Regions from separate parts of the Rhizobium sp. RSm-3 genome, predicted to be linked through region 4. Evidence: predicted binding sites of a transcription regulator. Region 4 holds the regulator's gene; each other region holds the start of a gene.
The links. Region 4 encodes LexA, which represses DNA repair genes until DNA is damaged. Its sites were predicted from a motif close to TGTTCNNNNTGTGTTCNG; they were not measured.
Positions count from the first base shown of each region.

Region 1 (5,027 bases), on a different contig from region 4:
GTCATGAACCCCATCCAGCCGCTTACCCAAACCAAGTGTTCGGGGTCCATCATCCTTCACTACTATTCTGATACCCTGAGTGGTGGGCGAGCATTGTTCCCAGCCTATGAAATCAAGTCGAGAGTATCGTGACCACGATTCCTCCACGGCGGTGCGGACCAATTCAAGCAGGTTCGAATCTGCCTTATCCATATTTTCCCAACAAACGTGGATTGGATTAATTTCCCAAGCGTCGGCCATCGATGGAAATGCATAGTTCAAAACGTCCTCAAAAACGCCGGCCACCACTTTTTGATCGCGCGGGTCGGACGGGCCGATCCGGGCCGCAGAATTTTGCCGCGACAGATATGACCCTAAGCCTTGATCGCCTGCAAAGGAGCTTGAACACATCACTGTTGCGGATGCGCAAAAAAGACTCCAGGCAAGGACACGACGGCGCCAAGCAGACCACATCATTTTCACCCCCCACAATTAGAAGTAATGAATATATCAGAGTGAACGCATTGAGCAAAGTGGTTGCACACCGAGAATATTCTCTTGAGCAACTTCGTGCTTGAAAGGGCTATGCATCGCCGATGCTGCGTTGCTAGAGCTTTCAGGACCTTCTGCCTGTTCGATATCGATGAGATTACTTACGATTAACCCAAATCTAAGCCTAAATAGTTGGACTGCGTGCTGATTATGGGAACACGTTGTCGCGACGCAATCGTCTCACGATCATTGCGAATTGCTAGGAATTAGAACCGCTTATACGCCGACCTTAGGTGAACACGGCACTTCATGCTCTAGCAGGTCAGGGGTCTTTTGTTTATGCCATGAGCAGATTGTGGCCGCCGGCGGCCGCGACTTCGAGCGCCCGCTTGGCGCTTTCCTGGCCCTTGATCTCGGCGAGATCCGGCAGATTAGCGGCATTGGTGCGGATCGACGCTTCCGGCCTGGACAGCACCTGGGTGCCGCGGAAATGATTGGCAAGGGCGATCAGGCTGCGCGGGGCGAGAATATTGACCTCGGCACCGGCCCAGGCGGCCTCGGCGCCGCTTTCGGCCGGGCAGATCAGCCCCTTGCCGAGCGCATTGGCGCCGATCGCGGCCGGTAGCGCGCCTGATATGGCGGCGATGGTGCCATCGAGATTGAGTTCGCCGACGACGACATAATCCGACAGCGCGTCAGCGGGAATGGCATCAGGGCAAGCGCGATCGGCAGATCGAAATGCGAGCCCTCTTTCGGCAAATCGGCTGGCACCAGATTGACGGTTATCCGCTTGCCCGGCGGAGCCAGGCCGGAGGCTTGAAGAGCCACCTTGACGCGTTCGCGGCTTTTGGCGCTCGCACTGTCAGAACGTCCTCTCTTCCTACGCCGCCGTCAGCCTCTCGCCAGCGATACGATAGGAGATCGCCTCGGCTAGATGAATGCGGCCGACCGTCGACTTGCCGTCGAGATCGGCCAGGGTGCGGGCGACCTTGAGGACGCGGTGGTAGCCGCGGGCGGAGAATTTCATTTTTTCGGCGGCGTCGCGCAGCAGTTGCAGGCCGCTGGCGTCGGGTTCGGCGAGTTTCTCGATCATTGCGGTGGAGCAGCGGGCATTGGTGCCGATGCCCTTGGCGCCGGCGGCCTCGAACCGCTCTTGCTGGCGTTCGCGGGCGCGGGCGACGCGGCGGGCGACATCGGCGCTGGCCTCCGCGGCCAACGGGCGGATGAGATCGGCGGCGGAGACGGCCGGCACGTCGATGCGGATATCGATGCGGTCCATCAGCGGGCCGGAGATGCGGGCCTGGTAATCGCTCATGCAGCGCGGGCCGCGGGCGCAAGTATGACCGGGCTCGCCGGCCATGCCGCAGCGGCAGGGGTTCATTGCCGCGATCAGCTGGAATTTCGCCGGATAGGAGACGCGGTGATTGGCGCGGGCGATGACGCATTCGCCGCCTTCGAGCGGCTGGCGCAGCGCATCCAGCGCCTGCGGGGTGAATTCGGGAAACTCGTCGAGGAAGAGCACGCCGTGATGGGCAAGCGAGGCTTCGCCGGGCCGGGCGCGGATGCCGCCGCCGACGAGGGCCGCCATGGTGGCGGAGTGATGCGGGGTGCGGAAAGGCCGGCGGTCCGACAGCTTGCCGCCGGAAAGCTCTCCGGCGATCGAATGGACCATCGAGACTTCAAGCAGTTCGGCGGCCGAAAGCGGCGGCAGGATCGACGGCAGCCTTGCCGCCAGCATCGACTTGCCGGAGCCGGGAGGCCCGACCATCAGCAGATTGTGGCCGCCGGCGGCCGCCACCTCGAGCGCCCGCTTGGCGCTTTCCTGGCCCTTGATCTCGGCGAGATCCGGCAGATTGGCGGCATTGGCGCGGATCGACGCTTCCGGCCTGGAAAGCACCTGCGTGCCGCGGAAATGATTGGCAAGGGCGATCAGGCTGCGCGGAGCGAGGATATTGACCTCGGTGCCGGCCCAGGCGGCCTCGGCGCCGCTTTCGGCCGGGCAGATCAGCCCCTTGCCGAGCGCATTGGCGCCGATCGCGGCCGGCAGCGCCCCCGATATGGCGGCGATGGTGCCATCGAGGTTGAGTTCGCCGACGACGACATAATCCGACAGCGCGTCGGCGGGGATGGCGCCGAGTGCGGCCATCAAAGCGAGCGCGATCGGCAGATCGAAATGCGAGCCCTCTTTCGGCAGATCGGCCGGCGCCAGGTTGACGGTCACCCGTTTGGCCGGCAGCGCCAGGCCGGAGGCGTGAAGGGCGGCCTGCACCCGCTCGCGGCTTTCGGCCACCGCCTTGTCGGGCAGGCCGACGATCTGCATGCCGACCTTGCCGGGCGCGACCATGACCTGGACCTCGACCGGCACACCTTCGATGCCCTGAAATGCCACCGTACTGACACGCGCGACCATATGCCCACCCCTTGCCCGCCAACTCTTATACCGCCTGCAACCCTTCAGGGCCAGCAGTTGCAATCTGGCATGGGAACAGGAATAAAACAAGAACAAGAAAGGAACGTAGTCGGATATAGTCTGTGACCGGGGTTGTGTCCGGTCACGGCAGGCGCGTGGTCCACGCGGCAGGCTTAGCCGCGCTTGCGCTCGATCGCATCCCAGAGCAGGCTTGCGATATCGGCGCCGCCGAACTTCTTGACCTCGCGGATGCCTGTCGGCGAGGTGACGTTGATCTCGGTCATGTAATCGCCGATCACATCGATGCCGACGAGCAGGAAGCCGCGTTCTCTCAGCGCCGGGCCGATGCGGGCGCAGATTTCCTGTTCACGCGGCGTCAGTTCAGTCGCCTCGGCGCGGCCGCCGACATGCATGTTGGAACGGCTGTCGTGCTCGGCCGGCACGCGGTTGATGGCGCCGGCAAATTCGCCGTCGACCAGGATGATGCGCTTGTCGCCCTTGCGCACGTCGGGCAGATATTGCTGGGCGATGAAGGGCTCGCGGAACAGCTGGCCGAACATTTCGAGCAGCGAGGAGAGGTTGCGGTCATCGCGGGTCGAATGGAAGACGCCGGCGCCGCCATTGCCGTAGAGCGGTTTGAGGATGATATCGCCCATCTCGTCGCGGAAGCGGCGGATCTCGGCCGGATCCTTGGTGATCAGCGTCTTCGGCATCAGGTCGGCAAATTCGGTGACGAAGATTTTTTCCGGCGAATTGCGCACCCAGGCCGGATCGTTGACGACGAGGGTCTTCGGGTGGATGCGCTCGAGCAGATGCGTCGAGGTGATATAGGCCATGTCGAAGGGCGGGTCCTGGCGCAGCAGCACCACGTCCATGGTGGAGAGATCGACGCGCTCGGGCGCGCCGAGCTCGAAATGATCGCCCTTGACGTCCTTCAGCAGCATCGGCTCGACGCTGGCATAGAGCTTGCCGTCGCGGAAGCTGAGGCGCTCGGGCGTGTAATGGAACAGCCGGTAGCCGCGCGCCTGGGCTTCCAGGCTCATGGCGAAGGTGGAGTCGCCCGCAATATTGATGCCGGCGACATGATCCATCTGGACCGCTACATTGGTGATCTTGGCCATTTCCGTCCCTCGCTGAATGCCGGACAGATGTAGGTCGGCCCGGTATCAAACGCAACGGTCAATCAGGCTTTCCGGCGCTACAGCGCCGCGCGTCTTTTCAGACGCGCAAGCGGCGCTGCAGGCGTTTGAATGGATCACCGCGTTTCGAGTATCCGCATCAATCGGCCGCGATAGCTGTCGAGAATGACGGCAAGGACGATGACGGCGCCGATGACGATCGGCTTGATATTGTCGTCGGCGCCGAGCAGTTGCAATCCGGTCGACAGGACCTGCAGAATGCAGGCGCCAACCAGCGTGCCGATGATCGAACCCTTGCCGCCCGAGAGGCTGGTGCCGCCGATGATGACGGCGGCGATGGCGTTCAGCTCGTAGCCGATACCGGCGACCGGGCTGCCGACATTGAGGCGGAGCAGATAGACCATGGCGGCGATGCCGGCGGTCAGCCCTGAGATGGTGAAGACGGCGATCTTGTATTTTTTCGGCTGGTGTCCGGAGAGCCGGACGGCCTCTTCATTCGTGCCGATGGCAAAGACGAAGCGGCCGAAGACGGTATAGCGCAGCACGAACCAGCCGATGAGGACGACGACGACGGCAATCAGGAAGATCGATGGGAGTATGCCCCAGAAGATCAGGTTGCCGAAATCGACGAAAGGCTGCGGCAGGCCGGTGATCGTCGAATTGTCGCTGACGACGCGGGCCAGGCCGCTGGCGACATTCAGCATGCCGAGCGTGACGATGAAGGAGGGAAGCTTCCACTTCTCGCAGATCCAGCCATTGACGGCGCCAAGCGCAGCACCCGTGCCCATCGAAGCAAGACAGGCGAGGATAATCGCCTGCCATGGCGAAAAGGCCGGGTTGATCATGATCGTGGCGCCGATCACCGTGCAAAGGGCCAGCAGCGAGCCGACGGAAAGATCGATGCCGCCGACGAGGATGACGAAGGTCATGCCGGCAGCAAGCACGGTGTTGATGGCGATCTGCACGAAGATCTTCAGGAAATTCTCCGGCGTCGCGAAATAGGGCGC
Region 1 is NZ_MAWZ01000001.1:322,724-327,750, reverse strand. It holds gene BBJ66_RS33980 (M12 family metallopeptidase) at 1-456, opposite strand, end outside; partial or broken gene BBJ66_RS32820 (magnesium chelatase domain-containing protein) at 815-1,344, opposite strand; gene BBJ66_RS01600 (YifB family Mg chelatase-like AAA ATPase) at 1,352-2,881, opposite strand; gene gshB (glutathione synthase) at 3,055-4,002, opposite strand; gene BBJ66_RS01590 (ABC transporter permease) at 4,137-5,027, opposite strand, start outside.
Region 1: a site for LexA is predicted at 2,970-2,987, ahead of BBJ66_RS01600 (YifB family Mg chelatase-like AAA ATPase). Genes of this name have one in related genera too.

Region 2 (5,027 bases), on a different contig from region 4:
AAGCCGATGCCTATTTCAAGACGCGGGCCCGCGGCAGCCGCATCGGCGCCTGGGCATCGAAACAATCCCGCCCGCTCGAAAGCCGATTCGCGCTTGAAAAGGCGGTGGCCGAATATACCGCCCGTTATGCCATCGGCGAAATTCCGCGCCCCGCCCACTGGTCGGGCTTCCGCATCCGGCCGACCTCGATCGAATTCTGGAAGGACCAGAACTTCCGCCTGCATGACCGCATCGAATTTCGCCGGCCCTTGCCCGAAGGCGCGTGGGACAAGGTCCGGATGTATCCGTAAGCGGCTCTATTTGCCCATCAGCTTCAGCGGAATGCCGGAGGCAAGGGCTGAGACGTAGCGTCGCTTCTGGTAGAAGCCGTTCAGCGAAATGCGGCTGAGATAGCCGGTTTTCCTAGCCACCGGCAGGCCCGGCTGGGTGGTGACCGCAAGCTCGAAGCCGAGATTGCGGGCAATCGCCGCCTCGCGCCCGGTCGCCGCCTCCGGCGTGCCGTAGGGATAGGCGATCGTCCTGGGACGGATTCCAGTCACCGCCTCGACGTAATCGGCCGAAACCTGCATCTCGATCCGCGCTTCGGCTTCCGGCAGGCGGGCCAGCGCCCGGTGGCTGATCGTATGGGCGCCGAGTGTGGCGAGCGGGTGGGTCGCAAGCCATTGCAACTGACTAGGCCCCATCACCAGTTCGCGGGTGATATCGGTCGGCTCGATGCCGTTTTCCCGCGCCAGCATGTCGATTGCGGCAACGGCGCGTGCCTCGTCGGATCGGTGGATATACCAGGCGAACCGGTCGAAGGCATTCCATTGCTGCTGCGGATCGTCGAGCGCCAGGCGCTCGCTGCCGCCGCCGAAATCGAAGCGGAGTTCGCTTGATCGGCGCAGGAGCACGGCGAGCGTCTCCCACCAGATGCTGTGAGAGCCCTCGGCAAAACCCTTGGCGACGAACACTGTGAACGGCGCCCGATGCTGTTCGAACACCGGCAGCGCGTGCTCCAGATTGTTGATGTAGCCGTCGTCGAGCGTGAAGGCGGCAAACGGCCTTCCACCTTCGGGCTCGGCCAGCAGCGCCGGCACCTGATCGAGCGGCACGAAGCGATAGCCCTCCCGCCGCAGCCGCCGCAGCGCCGTATCGAGGAAGCCGGGGGTAATTTCGAGATGCGCATTCGGTTCGAAAGCCTCCGGCACCTGCGGGCGGACATGGTGCAGCGTGAAGACGACGCCGCGCCCACGCGCCTCGCGCATCAACCCGGCGGCGGCGATCAGCCAGGAAAGCTCGAGCCCGGCACCGATCGCTGTGCGTTTTGCCAGTCGCTTGAATTGTCCCGCCATGCGCCGTCCGTTGCTTTTTTTCGGAAACTAGCAAGCGCGGCTTAAGCCTTGCTGAATCCCGATTTCGCACGGGTCTTTTCATTTCCTGTTAACCAAGGCGATGAAAAGACTAGAAAAATGATAGGAGTTGCCTCAAAGTCGCGCCAAACTTGCCGCTTCTGTCACATTACGGCACAAAGGCCGATCCATTGCGAGCCGACGCATCAAGGGGAACTGCATGAGAACGCTTCTGGCGGCTGTTTTGACCGCAACGCTGGCCGTTTCGGCGCCTCTTGCGGCCTGGGCCGGCAGCGCTTCATTGATCCTCGATGCCCGCACCGGCAAGGTTCTCGCCGCCGAAAACGCCGATACGCTGAACCATCCGGCCTCGCTGACCAAGATGATGACGCTCTATCTCACCTTCGAGGCGCTGAAGCGCGGCAAGATCGCCTGGGAAACGCCGATCAAGATGTCGAAATACGCCGCTTCCCGCCCGCCGACCAAGCTCGGCGTCAAGGCCGGCGGCACGATCACCGTGCGCGAGGCGGTCTACGGCATGATCATCAAATCCGCCAATGATGCCGCCTCCGCCATGGGCGAGACGCTCGGCGGTTCGGAAAGCGGTTTTGCCCGGATGATGACCGCCAAGGCCCGCCAGCTCGGGATGAGCCGCACCGTCTTCGTCAACGCCTCCGGCCTGCCGGACGGCCGTCAGGTTACGACGGCGCGCGATATGTCGACGCTCGCCATCGCGCTGATGAAGAATTATCCGAACGAATACCGGCTGTTTTCGGCGGCAAGCTTCAATTTCCGTGGCCGCAACGTGCGCGGCCACAATAATCTCATGTACCGCTACCAGGGCATGGACGGCATCAAGACCGGTTACACCAACGCCTCCGGCTTCAATCTCGTCAGCGCCGTCAAGGACGGCAACCGCCGCGTCGTCGGCGTCGTGCTCGGCGGCCGCACCGCCCGCAGCCGCGACGCCAAGATGGCCGGTCTGCTCGACCGTTATCTCGGCCGTGCCTCCTCTTCCGGCGGCGCCAAGCTGGTGGCGAGCGTCGGCGCCAGGGAGCCTGTCGAAGTCGCCTCCGCCGCCGATGATTCCGATGTTCCGGTGCCGCTGAGCGCCCCACGCCCAACCGACGATCTTGCCGCAAAGAGCCTGGCCTATGCCGATGACGCCGTCGTGCCGCTGGACCGTCCGGTCGCGATGGACGAGATCCTGAACGCCGGCAAGGCGCCGAAAATGTCGGCAGAAAAGACTGCTGGTGACTGGCAGATCCAGATTTCGGCCGCCCCGAGCGCCGATGCGGCGCGTGCGCTTCTCGCCCAGGCAAAGTCGGAAGGCGGCGCACCGCTTGTTTCCGCCTCGCCCTATACCGAGGCGGTCGGGACGGGCGCCAACAAGATCTACCGCGCCCGCTTCGTCGGTTTCGCCAGCAGGGATGCCGCCGTCTCCGCCTGCGATGCGCTGAAGCAGCGCTCCTACGACTGCATGCTGCTGCCGGACCACGGCTGATCGCCGTAGCAATTCAAAGTGTTACAGCGTCCTTTGCGCGTCTGAACAGACGCGCTGCGCTGTAAGACAATCGACTCTGGACAAGCATCGGGAATCAGCGTCTCTTCCATAAACAAAAGGAGAACGCCGATGTTGCGTCGTCTTGCCGACCAGTTCGAAATCTCATCCGCCACCTATTCCGCGGCCAACGGCATCGAGCGTGACCCCGACTGGTTTCTCTTGAAGCTGCAGGAGGAGGTGGGCGAGCTCACCCAGGCTTGGAACCGCCTGACCGGCCGCGGGCGCCGCAGGGACCGGACACAGGAAGAACTCCACCGCGATCTCGCCGACGAAACCGCCGACCTGCTCGGCCATATCCTGCTCTTTGCCCGCCGCAACGATATCGATCTGGCCGCGGCGATCGAACGCAAGTGGCGGTTTCAGCCGGTGGAGGAGTTGAAGAGCTGAAGCATGTCGGCCGCCCGCGTCAGCCGACCTTATGCCGATAAAACTTGGTGTCCACCGCCATCAGCGGGAAGGCGCGGGGCAGGGTGGTTTTGGCGATCTCGGTAAAGCCGTTCTTCTCGTAGAAGCGGTGGGCGGCGACGAACTTGTCCGTGGTACCGAGGAAGATTTCGGTGAGGCCGGCATCCCTGGCGTGGGAAAACATGCGGTCGAGCAGCAGCGCCGCCACGCCATGTTCATGGCCGCGAACCTTGGCGGCGACGAACATCTTGCGCAGCGCCGCCTGATGGTTGCCGATATCCTTCAAACCAAGCGTGCCAACGATGGCGCCGTCCTTGACGGCGACCCAGAATTCTCCCTTGCCGGACTGGTAGAAATCCGGGATGACCCTCAGATCGGGCTGCGCATCGGCAGTGATGTCGATGCCGAACTCTTCGCGCTGGATCGGCAGGATCACCGAAAGCACGGCATCGGCGTCGCCTTCCGCAAAACGCCTGATCTCGACCTCCGCCATCACAGGCTCCTTTCGCCTCAGGTCTGCGTACCGCCGACCGTCACCTGATCCATGCGCAGATGCGGCTGGCCGACGCCGACGGGAACCCATTGGCCGCCCTTGCCGCAATTGCCGATGCCGGTATCGAGCTTCATGTCGTTGCCGATCATCGATACACGCTTCATCGCATCCGGGCCGTTGCCGATCAGCATGGCGCCCTTGATCGGCGCGCCGACCTTGCCGTTCTCGATCAGATAGGCCTCGGTGCAGCCGAAGACGAACTTGCCGGAGGTGATATCCACCTGGCCGCCGCCGAAGGAAACGGCATAGATGCCCTTCTTCACCGAGGCGATGATCTCTTCGGGCGTCTTGTCGCCGCCGAGCATATAGGTGTTGGTCATGCGCGGCATCGGCACATGCGCATAACCCTGGCGGCGGCCGTTGCCGGTGGGCGCCATGCCCATCAGCCGGGCGTTCTGCCGGTCCTGCATATAGCCGACCAGCTTGCCGTTCTCGATCAGCACGTTATAGCCCGACGGCGTGCCCTCGTCGTCGATGGTGATCGAGCCGCGGCGGTTGTCGATCGTGCCGTCGTCGACGACGGTCACGCCAGGGGCGGCGACCATCTGGCCGAGAAGGCCTGAAAAAGCCGACGTCTTCTTGCGGTTGAAATCGCCTTCCAGTCCGTGGCCGACGGCCTCGTGCAGCATCACCCCCGGCCAGCCGGAGCCGAGAACGACGTCCATCGTGCCCGCCGGCGCATCGATCGCTTCGAGGTTGACCAGCGCCTGGCGCAGCGCCTCGTCGGCGCCGTATTGCCAGCTGCCCTCGGCGATGAAGTCGCCGAAGCCGATCCGTCCGCCGCTGCCGTAGGAGCCGCTTTCCTGCCGGTCGCCTTCGCCGACCATCACCGAGATATTGATGCGCGTCATCGGCCTGATGTCGCGCACGCGATGCCCGTCGGCGCGCAGGATGTCGACCACCTGCCAGCTTGCCGCGACCGAGGCCGTCACCTGCCGCACCTTGTCGTTCTTGCCTCTGAGATAGGCGTCGATGTCCTGCAGGAGCTTGACCTTTTCCTCGAAGCTCGGCTGGCCGATCGGGTTCTGGTCGCCGTAGAATTTCTTGTTGGTGCCTTGCGGGGCCGCCGCATAGGAGCCGGAATAGCCGCGCGTCACTGCGCCCACAGCATCCGCCGCCCGCTTCAGCGCCGCCACCGAGAGATCGCCGGCATGGGCAAAACCGACCGCTTCGC
Region 2 is NZ_MAWZ01000023.1:39,917-44,943, reverse strand. It holds gene pdxH (pyridoxamine 5'-phosphate oxidase) at 1-290, shown strand, start outside; gene BBJ66_RS19015 (polysaccharide deacetylase family protein) at 297-1,334, opposite strand; gene BBJ66_RS19010 (D-alanyl-D-alanine carboxypeptidase family protein) at 1,552-2,835, shown strand; gene BBJ66_RS19005 (MazG nucleotide pyrophosphohydrolase domain-containing protein) at 2,965-3,282, shown strand; gene BBJ66_RS19000 (GNAT family N-acetyltransferase) at 3,302-3,793, opposite strand; gene tldD (metalloprotease TldD) at 3,811-5,027, opposite strand, start outside.
Region 2: a site for LexA is predicted at 2,944-2,961, ahead of BBJ66_RS19005 (MazG nucleotide pyrophosphohydrolase domain-containing protein). Genes of this name have one in related genera too.

Region 3 (5,027 bases), on a different contig from region 4:
CCGACCTTTCGCAGTTCGAACAGGTGCTGATCAATCTGTGCGTCAATGCACGCGATGCCATGCCCGAGGGCGGCACGCTGACGCTGCGCACCCGAAACCTGACTGCTTCAGAGGTCTCCGCCTTCAACTATTCCTACATGCCGGCCGAGGACATGGTGCTGATCGAAGTCGCCGATAACGGCACCGGCATCGCGCCCGAGATCATGGACAAGATCTTCGAACCCTTCTTCACCACCAAGGATGTCGGCAAAGGCACGGGACTTGGCCTTGCCATGGTCTACGGCATCGTCAAGCAATCGGGCGGCTACATCCAGCCGGAATCCGAAGTCGGCAAGGGCACAACCTTCCGGGTCTTCCTGCCGCGCCACATCCCGGAGCCGGCGCTTGCCGGCGAAGCAGACGCGATCGACGGCGCCATCGCGGGGGCCGAAGTGCTGCCCCAGCCCGTATCGCCGCAGCAGCCGGAGGACCTGACGGGATCGGCGGTCATCCTTCTCGTCGAAGACGAGGAGGCGGTGCGCCGCGGCGGCAAGCGCATGCTGGAAACGCGCGGCTACACCGTGCACGAGGCGGGCTCGGGCGTCGAGGCGCTGAGCATCATGGAAGAACTCGACGGCAAGGTCGACATCGTCGTATCCGACGTGGTGATGCCCGAAATGGACGGCCCGACGCTGCTGCGCGAGCTGCGCAAGACCTATCCCGACATGAAATTCATCTTCGTGTCCGGCTATGCCGAAGATGCCTTCGCCCGCAACCTGCCGCCTGAGTCAAAATTCGGGTTTTTGCCGAAGCCGTTTTCGCTGAAGCAGCTTGCGGTGGTGGTGAAGGAGACGCTGGACGGGTGAAGGCAGCCGGCATGGCCTTGGTAGATAGGGCTTACACGGCACGCCTATTGCCAAGGCGATACTGTCTGCCCCCGTCAACCCTCACTCACCCAACGCCACGGCAATCTCCGCCGCCAGCCGCGCATTGTTCTCGACCAGCGCAATATTCGTCTTCAGGCTCTGGCCGTCCGTTAGGTCGAAGATGGTTGAGAGCAGATAGGGCGTGACCGCCTTGCCGGTGATTTCGTCGCGCTCGGCGCTATCCAGCGCCCGCTCGATATAGATTTCCATCTCCTCGCGGGCGATTTCGTCGGCCTCGGGCACCGGGTTGGCAATCAGCATGCCGCCGTCGATGCCGAGCTGTTCGCGCACCGTCTGGAAATTGGCAATGGCGGCCGGGCTGTTCAGCGACAGCGGGCTTGATATGCCCGAGGAGCGTGACCAGAAGGCGGGGAATTCTTCGCTCTCGTAGGTAACGACGGGGACGCCGCGGGTTTCCAGCACTTCCAGCGTCTTTGGAATATCGAGGATCGCCTTGGCGCCGGCGCAGACGACGATAACGCCGGTGCGCGCCAGTTCCTCGAGATCGGCGGAGATATCAAAGCTTTCCTCGGCGCCGCGGTGCACGCCACCGATGCCGCCTGTGGCAAAAACCCGGATGCCGGCGAGGGCGGCCGCAATCATCGTCGCGGCGACCGTGGTGGCGCCGGTGCGGCGCTCGGCGATCGAAAAGGCGAGATCGGCGCGCGACACCTTCATCACATCGGTCGCCTTGGCGAGCTGCTCCAGTTCGCCGGCTTCAAGGCCGATATGCAGAGTGCCATGAATAACGGCGATCGTTGCCGGCACCGCACCCTGTTCGCGAATGATCGCCTCGACGCTGCGGGCCATCTCGATATTGCCGGGATAGGGCATGCCATGGGTGATGATCGTCGATTCCAGCGCCACCAGCGGCGCGCCGCGCTGCTTGGCGCTGGCGACCTCCTTCGAATAGGCGATCGGCAGAAGGGGCGAAATGGGCTTGGTCATGATCTTGTCCTGTCGTCGATAGAGCATGATGCCGAAAAGTCTCTGCAGTTTTCGGACGACATCACGCAAGCTATTTAATTTCGTCGCTTCAATGCAGAATTCTGGCCTTGGGAACAAGGGCAAGCGCCGCATTCAAGAGATCCGGCGTCAGATTTTCGTTGACGGCATGCCGCGATTGCACGGTCAGCGTGGCGGCCGCGGTGCCGTGGCGAATGGCCTCTTCGAGCGGCAGGCCTGATATCAAGGCTGCAAGCGTGCCGGCGGCAAGGGAATCGCCGGCACCGGTGACGTCGGCGACGGTGTCGGCGACCGGCGGCTGCAGCGTCATGGCGCGGCCCCCGCAAAGTGCGACGAGTTCGCGGCGGCCGCGGGTGACGACGGCGTTCCTGATGCCGATCTCGTTCAGAAGCGGCGGCCAGCCGGCAGCGTCCTCCGGCTGTTGCCCGGCAAGGGCGGAAGCCTCGGCCTCATTCAGGAACAGGTAGTCGATATCCCCGATACAGGGTTTCAGCCTGACGACTTTGGCAGGCGAGATGGCGATCGCCGCGACCGGCTTTGCCAGGGAACGCGCCTTGGCAACGATCGCCGCGATCGTCTCCTCCGGCAGGTTGGCGTCGAAAAGAATGAGATCATGGGCGGCGAAGGCCTCCCGCACCCAGCGGATGGAGAGACGCCGCGGCACGAAGAAACGGTAGAGGTCCATGTCGGCAAGGGCGATCACCAGATCGCCGTCCTTCTCGATGATCGCCGTATAGCTCGGGGTCTTGCGGTCGAGGAACACGAAAGGCCGGTCGTCGATGCCGGCGAAATCGGCCGCCTCGCTGACCATCTCGCCGATGGGGTCGCCGCCGCGTGGTGAAATCATCGTCACCTGAAAACCGAGCCTTGCAAGGTTGCGCGCCGCATTAAAGCCGCCGCCGCCCGGCTCCTCGAACCAGGTGCCGGGATTGCTGGCGCCCGGCGCCGTTTCGCCGGAGATCCGGCCGCGCCGGTCGATATGGGCACCGCCGAGAACAAGAATCTTTTTGTTCATTTCAACCGCCTTCCGCTGCGCAAAAAGCGAATCGAGGCGGTGCTACCGGCCGCGGCAAAGCCGGCGCATATGGCCTAAGCCGTTGCTTTGCATCGATAAAACAAATATAGAACACGGGCTGTTTTACCTTTTTCTTTCAATCGTTTGATCGCCTATTGCGGGAATAGAACAAATAGGGTACAAACTCGACATTGCTTGGGCGGCTTCAATAACCTAAAGGTGGATCGGATGTCTCAGAATTCATTGCGGCTGGTAGAGGACAAATCGGTGGACAAAAGCAAAGCGCTTGAAGCGGCACTCTCACAGATAGAGCGGTCGTTCGGCAAGGGCTCGATCATGAAACTCGGCTCCAACGAGAATGTTGTCGAGATCGAGACGATCTCGACCGGCTCGCTTGGCCTCGATATCGCGCTTGGCGTCGGTGGTCTGCCGAGGGGCCGTATCATCGAAATTTACGGGCCGGAGAGCTCGGGTAAGACGACGCTTGCATTGCAGACCATTGCCGAGGCGCAGAAGAAGGGCGGCATCTGCGCCTTCGTGGATGCCGAACATGCGCTCGATCCCGTCTATGCCCGCAAGCTTGGCGTCGATCTGCAGAACCTGCTGATCTCGCAGCCCGATACCGGCGAACAGGCGCTCGAAATCACCGATACGCTGGTGCGCTCCGGCGCGGTCGACGTTCTTGTCGTCGACTCGGTCGCCGCACTGACGCCGCGCGCCGAAATCGAGGGCGAGATGGGCGACAGCCTTCCCGGCTTGCAGGCGCGCCTGATGAGCCAGGCGCTGCGCAAGCTCACCGCTTCGATTTCCAAGTCGAACACCATGGTGATCTTCATCAACCAGATCCGCATGAAGATCGGCGTCATGTTCGGTTCGCCTGAGACGACGACCGGCGGCAATGCGCTGAAGTTCTATGCCTCCGTGCGCCTCGACATCCGCCGCATCGGCGCGGTCAAGGAGCGCGAAGAGGTGATCGGCAACCAGACCCGCGTCAAGGTGGTCAAGAACAAGATGGCGCCGCCCTTCAAGCAGGTCGAGTTCGACATCATGTATGGCGAGGGCGTTTCCAAGACCGGCGAACTGGTCGATCTCGGCGTCAAGGCCGGCATCGTCGAGAAATCCGGTGCCTGGTTCTCCTATAACAGCCAGCGTCTCGGCCAGGGCCGCGAAAACGCCAAGACCTTCCTGCGCGACAATCCGGATCTGGCTCGCGAGATCGAACTGTCGCTGCGCCAGAATGCCGGCCTGATCGCCGACCGCTTCCTGCAGAACGGCGGACCGGACCCCGATGACGGTGACGCCGCCGCGGAAATGTGATTTCGCTGTCGGTTTTCTGCCAGTCCCTTTGAAAATCCAGGCCGGCTGCATTCCCTGATCAGAATGCGGCCGGTTTTGTTTGTCTGCTGGACAGTGGCGGAGGTGAACGTTAAAAGCCGATGGATTTAGATTTACCTGCCTCCGGCAGCATTGAAGGGCATAGCATGAGCGGTGTGAACGATATCCGGTCGACATTCCTCGACTATTTCAAGAAGAACGGTCATGAGATCGTCTCGTCGAGCCCGCTCGTGCCGCGCAACGACCCGACGCTGATGTTCACCAATGCCGGCATGGTACAGTTCAAGAACGTCTTCACCGGTCTGGAGAAACGCCCTTATTCGACGGCGACCACCTCGCAGAAATGCGTGCGCGCCGGCGGCAAGCATAACGACCTCGACAATGTCGGCTATACGGCCCGCCACCTGACCTTCTTCGAAATGCTCGGCAACTTTTCGTTTGGCGACTATTTCAAGGAGAATGCGATCGAGCTTGCCTGGAAGCTGGTGACCGAAGGTTTCGACCTGCCGAAACATCGCCTGCTGGTCACCGTCTATTCCGAAGACGAGGAAGCCGCGACGCTGTGGAAGAAGATCGCCGGCTTCTCCGACGACAAGATCATCCGCATCCCGACCTCCGACAACTTCTGGCAGATGGGCGATACCGGCCCTTGCGGCCCATGCTCTGAAATCTTCATCGACCAGGGGGAAAACGTCTGGGGCGGCCCTCCTGGTTCGCCTGAGGAGGATGGCGACCGGTTCCTGGAATTCTGGAACCTCGTCTTCATGCAGTTCGAACAGACCGAGCCTGGTGTTCGCAACCCGCTG
Region 3 is NZ_MAWZ01000024.1:299,573-304,599, forward strand. It holds gene cckA (cell cycle histidine kinase CckA) at 1-845, shown strand, start outside; gene BBJ66_RS20465 (pseudouridine-5'-phosphate glycosidase) at 927-1,853, opposite strand; gene BBJ66_RS20470 (carbohydrate kinase family protein) at 1,942-2,886, opposite strand; gene recA (recombinase RecA) at 3,115-4,203, shown strand; gene alaS (alanine--tRNA ligase) at 4,368-5,027, shown strand, end outside.
Region 3: a site for LexA is predicted at 2,983-3,000, ahead of recA (recombinase RecA). Genes of this name have one in related genera too.

Region 4 (5,027 bases):
TCGGTCAGCGTCTTCCAGCCGTCCCAGTCGTCTTCGGCCATGCCGTCCTCGATGGAGATGATCGGGTACTTGGCGGCGAGTTCGGCCAGATATTCGGCCATGGCGCCCGATTCGAGCGTGCGGCCTTCACCTTCGAGAACGTATTTGCCGTCCTTGAAGAACTCGGTCGAGGCGCAATCGAGGCCGAGGTAGATGTCCTCACCCGGCTTGTAGCCGGCTTTCTCGACCGACTTCATGATGAAGTCGAGGGCTTCCGAAGCGCTCTTCAGGCCCGGTGCGAAACCGCCTTCGTCACCGACATTGGTGTTGTGGCCCTGCGCTGCCAGTTCCTTGCGCAGCGTATGGAAGACTTCCGAACCCATACGCACGGCTTCGGCGATCGTATCGGCGCCGACCGGCAGAATCATGAATTCCTGGAAATCGATCGGATTGTCGGCATGGGCGCCGCCGTTGATGATGTTCATCATCGGCACCGGCAAGAGGCTCGCGGAAGCGCCGCCGACATAACGGTAGAGCGGCAGGCCGGAGGCTTGGGCGGCAGCCTTGGCGACGGCCAGCGACACGCCGAGGATGGCGTTGGCGCCGAGGCGCGACTTGTTCGGCGTGCCGTCCAGCTCGATCATGATGTTGTCGATCTGGATCTGGTTTTCGGCATCGATGCCGCCGATCGCGTCGAAGATCTCGGTATTGGCCGCATCGACCGCCTTTTGCACGCCCTTGCCGAGGTAGCGCTTGCCGCCGTCGCGCAGCTCGACTGCCTCATGCGCGCCGGTCGAGGCACCCGAGGGAACGGCCGCGCGGCCCATGCTGCCGTCTTCGAGATAGACATCGACTTCGACGGTGGGGTTGCCACGGCTATCGAGAATCTCGCGGGCGATGATATCGGTGATTGCAGTCATGGGTTCTTCCTGCTCGGTGGGTGATCAATCGTTCGAAGCCTGTCATAATCGAAGGCGTGCAAATTACAATGGCGCATTGCGGCACCCTCGACCTGCATGTCCGATCGTCGCTATAGCACGAACATGTCAGGCTTTTGACTGTCAGCCCTTGGCGACGGCGTCGAAGGCCAGCAGCTTTTCCAGAAGCCGCGGCATGTCCTTGAGATAGACCATGTTCGGGCCGTCGGACGGTGCGTTGTCGGGGTCCTGGTGGGTTTCGACGAAAACGCCGGCAATACCGGTCGCCACCGCTGCGCGCGCCAACGTTTCCACGAATTCCCGCTGACCGCCGGAAGAATCGCCCTGCCCGCCCGGCTGGGCCACGGAATGGGTGGCATCGAAGACGACGGGGGCGCCCATCGACGCCATGATCGGCAGCGAGCGCATGTCGGAAACCAGAGTGTTGTAACCGAAGGAGGCGCCGCGTTCGCAGAGCAGCACGTTCGGGTTGCCGCTGGCGTTGAGCTTCTTCAGCACATTCTTCATGTCCCAAGGGGCAAGAAACTGGCCCTTCTTGACATTGACCGCGCGGCCGGTCTCGGCGGCGGCGATCAGAAGGTCGGTCTGGCGGCAGAGGAAGGCCGGGATCTGCAGGACATCGACCACCTTTGCCACTTCGGCGCATTGCTCGGCGGTGTGAACGTCGGTCAGGACGGGAAAGCCGAACTCCTTCTTGAGATCGGCAAAGACCTGCATGCCCTTTTCAAGGCCGATGCCGCGCTCGGCCGAAAGCGAGGTCCGGTTCGCCTTATCGAAGGAACTCTTGTAGACGAGGCCGATGCCGAGCTTGGCACAGAGCTCCTTCAGCGTGCCGGCAACCATGAAGGCATGGTCGCGGCTCTCCATCTGGCAAGGGCCGGCAATCAGCGACAGGCGGCCGGTATTGGAAAAGGTGACCTGGCCTGCGCCCTCGCCGATCCTCACTTCCGAATTCGTATCAGTGCTCATCATCTTTCCTCGAAGGCGAAAAGCGTGCCCTGCCCGGGTGCCGGCTTCACCAGAATGCGATTGTTCTTGCGCGTGTATGTCACTCCGTTAGCAGCCAAATGTGCTTCTGTCACGGCAAGATCGGCAACAGCGAAGAGGATAGCCCGGCCGCGCAGGCCGCGGTCGGCGGAGGAGACGGCAACCTCGAAATAGGCCTCCAGCCCTTCCGGCGTCATCAGGCTGATTTTCGCATTCGGCGCCGCGATATTGACGCCGAAACCGGTTTTCTCGACGGCCGATTGCGCCATGGCAAGGCTGACGAAGCCGGCGAAGGCGGCGGCATCAGGCGCGCAGAGGGCGATCTCGGCGATGCCGGTGACGCCATTGGCATGCGTCTCCAGCGCGCCGCGGTCGGCCGGCAATGGATTGATGCGCTGGCAGGTGAAGAGAAAGAAATCGGGTGCCCGCAGATCACCTGCAAAGGCTAGTTTGAAGCTGCCGACGCTCTTAGAGCCGTCCGGCATTTTCATCGCCCGGCTGAACTCCAGCATGTCGCCGGCGTTCAATCCGCCTGCAATGAAGCTTTGATGGTCGAGGCCGGCATCTTCAGTGCCGAAAACCACCGCCGAAAGCCCTTCCTCGCCGCAACGGAAGCGGAAGGCCCGGTTGCGGGCGGTGAAGACATTGCCTTGCCGCGCTGATGCCTCGGTCTCCTCGACGCTCGCGATACCGAGCGGCTCCAGATAGGTCTTGTCGGCAAAGAAGACGCAGGCATTCTCCGTTCCGAAGGGATGGCGGGCATCGGCGGCAACGGTGAAGCCGAGCTTGCCGAGCCTTTCGCGCGCCAGATCGATATTGACGACGGGCAGCACGACATGATCCAGCGGGTGCGGCTTGGCGGAATGCGTGTTCATGATATCCCCTCCTGCAATCGCGAAGAGATGTGCGACGACGCCATCCTCAATGCAAGACATGTGTGCCAATCCGGCGAATGAAAATAAAAATCTCAACGAGTTGGCGCCAAGTTTTACGGAAATTTAGCTACTTGCGGAACACATATGGAACATATAGTGTCTGTTCTGGATTTGTTTCAATCAGGGGTCACACGTCGATGCTCACGCGCAAACAACAGGAGCTTCTCCTTTTCATTCACGAGCGCATGAAAGAATCCGGCATTCCGCCCTCTTTCGACGAGATGAAGGATGCCCTGGATCTGGCCTCGAAATCCGGCATTCACCGGCTGATCACAGCACTCGAGGAACGCGGTTTCATTCGCCGCCTACCGAACCGCGCCCGGGCGCTCGAGGTCATCAAGCTTCCCGAGGCCTACAGCCCCAGCATCCAGCCCCGGCGCGGCTTTTCGCCGAGCGTCATCGAGGGCAGCCTCGGCAAGCCCCAGCCGGTCGCCGCCCCCGCGCCTGTCAAACCCGTCGCCGACAACGGCAACTCGGTCTCGGTGCCAGTCATGGGCCGAATCGCTGCCGGTGTTCCGATCTCAGCGATCCAGAACAACACCCACGACATCGTCGTTCCCTCAGACATGCTCGGCTCCGGTGAACATTACGCGCTGGAGGTGAAAGGCGATTCGATGATCGACGCCGGCATTTTCGACGGCGACACGGTGATCATCCGCAACGGCAGCACCGCAAGTCCCGGCGACATCGTCGTCGCCCTGGTCGACGACGAGGAGGCGACGCTGAAGCGCTTCCGGCGCAAGGGCGCGTCGATCGCGCTTGAAGCGGCCAACCCTGCTTATGAGACCCGGATCTTCGGACCGGACCGCGTCAAGGTGCAGGGCAAGCTCGTCGGCCTCATTCGCCGCTATCACTGACGCTGGACGGGCCGGTTTCGGCAAAACTGTTGCTGCGCCAGTCATAGGCACGTTGGCGCATCCACGGCCGCGACAGGCTCTCGAATGCGGTTGCGACCTCCAGGCCGGCAGCCGCGAAGCGCAATTCGACGGAACCGGTCCTGCGCAACGTCTCACCGGTGAAGAGCGTCGCGCCTGAGCGGCAGCTGTTGAACCGCAGACGGACAGCCGTCACGACAATATCGGCCGCATCGCAGGCCGGACCGAGATAGGCGGCATTGTCGATGACCGTTACCACGCGGCCATTGCCAAGCCTTGATGTGCACCAGGCCTTCTTGACGCAGGAAAAGCGGTTTGCTTCGCCGCCCGCGGCCGCCGCCCGCATCGCCGTCCTCGCTTCGTTCTGCTGATCGCGGGAAAGCCTGACGCGGCGGTCTTCTCCCTCCGGCGGGATAGCGGGGCCGTCCAGCATCGTCGGCGGGTGATGGGTCGGCAGGACCAGCGCTCTCTGCCACTGGTCGAAGATGAAATCCGGCGGGTTTTCACGGTTGGAAGCCATTGCCGCCCCTGCAACGAGCGCGACCAGGCTGCCATCCTCCGAAATCACCAAATCCGGCGGCCGGGGGACCGGCAGAACCAGCAGGATGAGCGTCGAGACGGCGAGGATCAATGTACCGACATGGCGCAGCCGGGTGCGCAGCAGCGTCAGCAGCAGGAAGCCTGCCACGGCCACGGCGAAATACCAAGCGGGCAAACGGCCGACGCCGATATCGCCGCCCCAGCCGGACACCGTCTTGGCGACAGCGATTACCAGGTCGAGGCCGAAGCCGACCACCTCCCAGAGTGGAGCGTCCAGACCGAACGGCATCAGCAACATCGCCAGCAGCCCGGCCGGCATGACGATGAAGGAGATGATCGGCATCGTCGCGAGGTTTGCCGGCAGGCCGTAAGCGGTCAGCCGATGAAAATGCTCGATCGAAAACAGCGCCGTGGAAAAACCGCCGATCAGCGAGGTCAGTAGGACACCGCCGAAGAAACCGGCGACGGCCACGACCGGCCGGAAGATCGGCAGCTTGAGCAAGGCGTTTTCGCGGATGCGCCGGTCCTTCCACAGCTGATAGCCCGATACCAGTGCCAATGTGGCGGCAAAGGACATCTGGAAGCTCGGCCCCAAGACTTCGGAGGGTGAAATGACGATGATGACTAGCGCCGAGAGAACGACATTGCGCAGGCTGATCGACGGCCGATCGAAGAAGACGGCAATCAGCATGATGGCCATCATGATGAAGGCGCGTTCGGCCGAGACACCGAAGCCGGAGATCAGGAAGTAGGCGGTGACGGCAATGAGCGCG
Region 4 is NZ_MAWZ01000027.1:28,549-33,575, reverse strand. It holds gene eno (phosphopyruvate hydratase) at 1-899, opposite strand, end outside; gene kdsA (3-deoxy-8-phosphooctulonate synthase) at 1,041-1,886, opposite strand; gene BBJ66_RS21935 (VOC family protein) at 1,886-2,779, opposite strand; gene lexA (transcriptional repressor LexA) at 2,977-3,696, shown strand; gene BBJ66_RS21925 (ComEC/Rec2 family competence protein) at 3,677-5,027, opposite strand, start outside.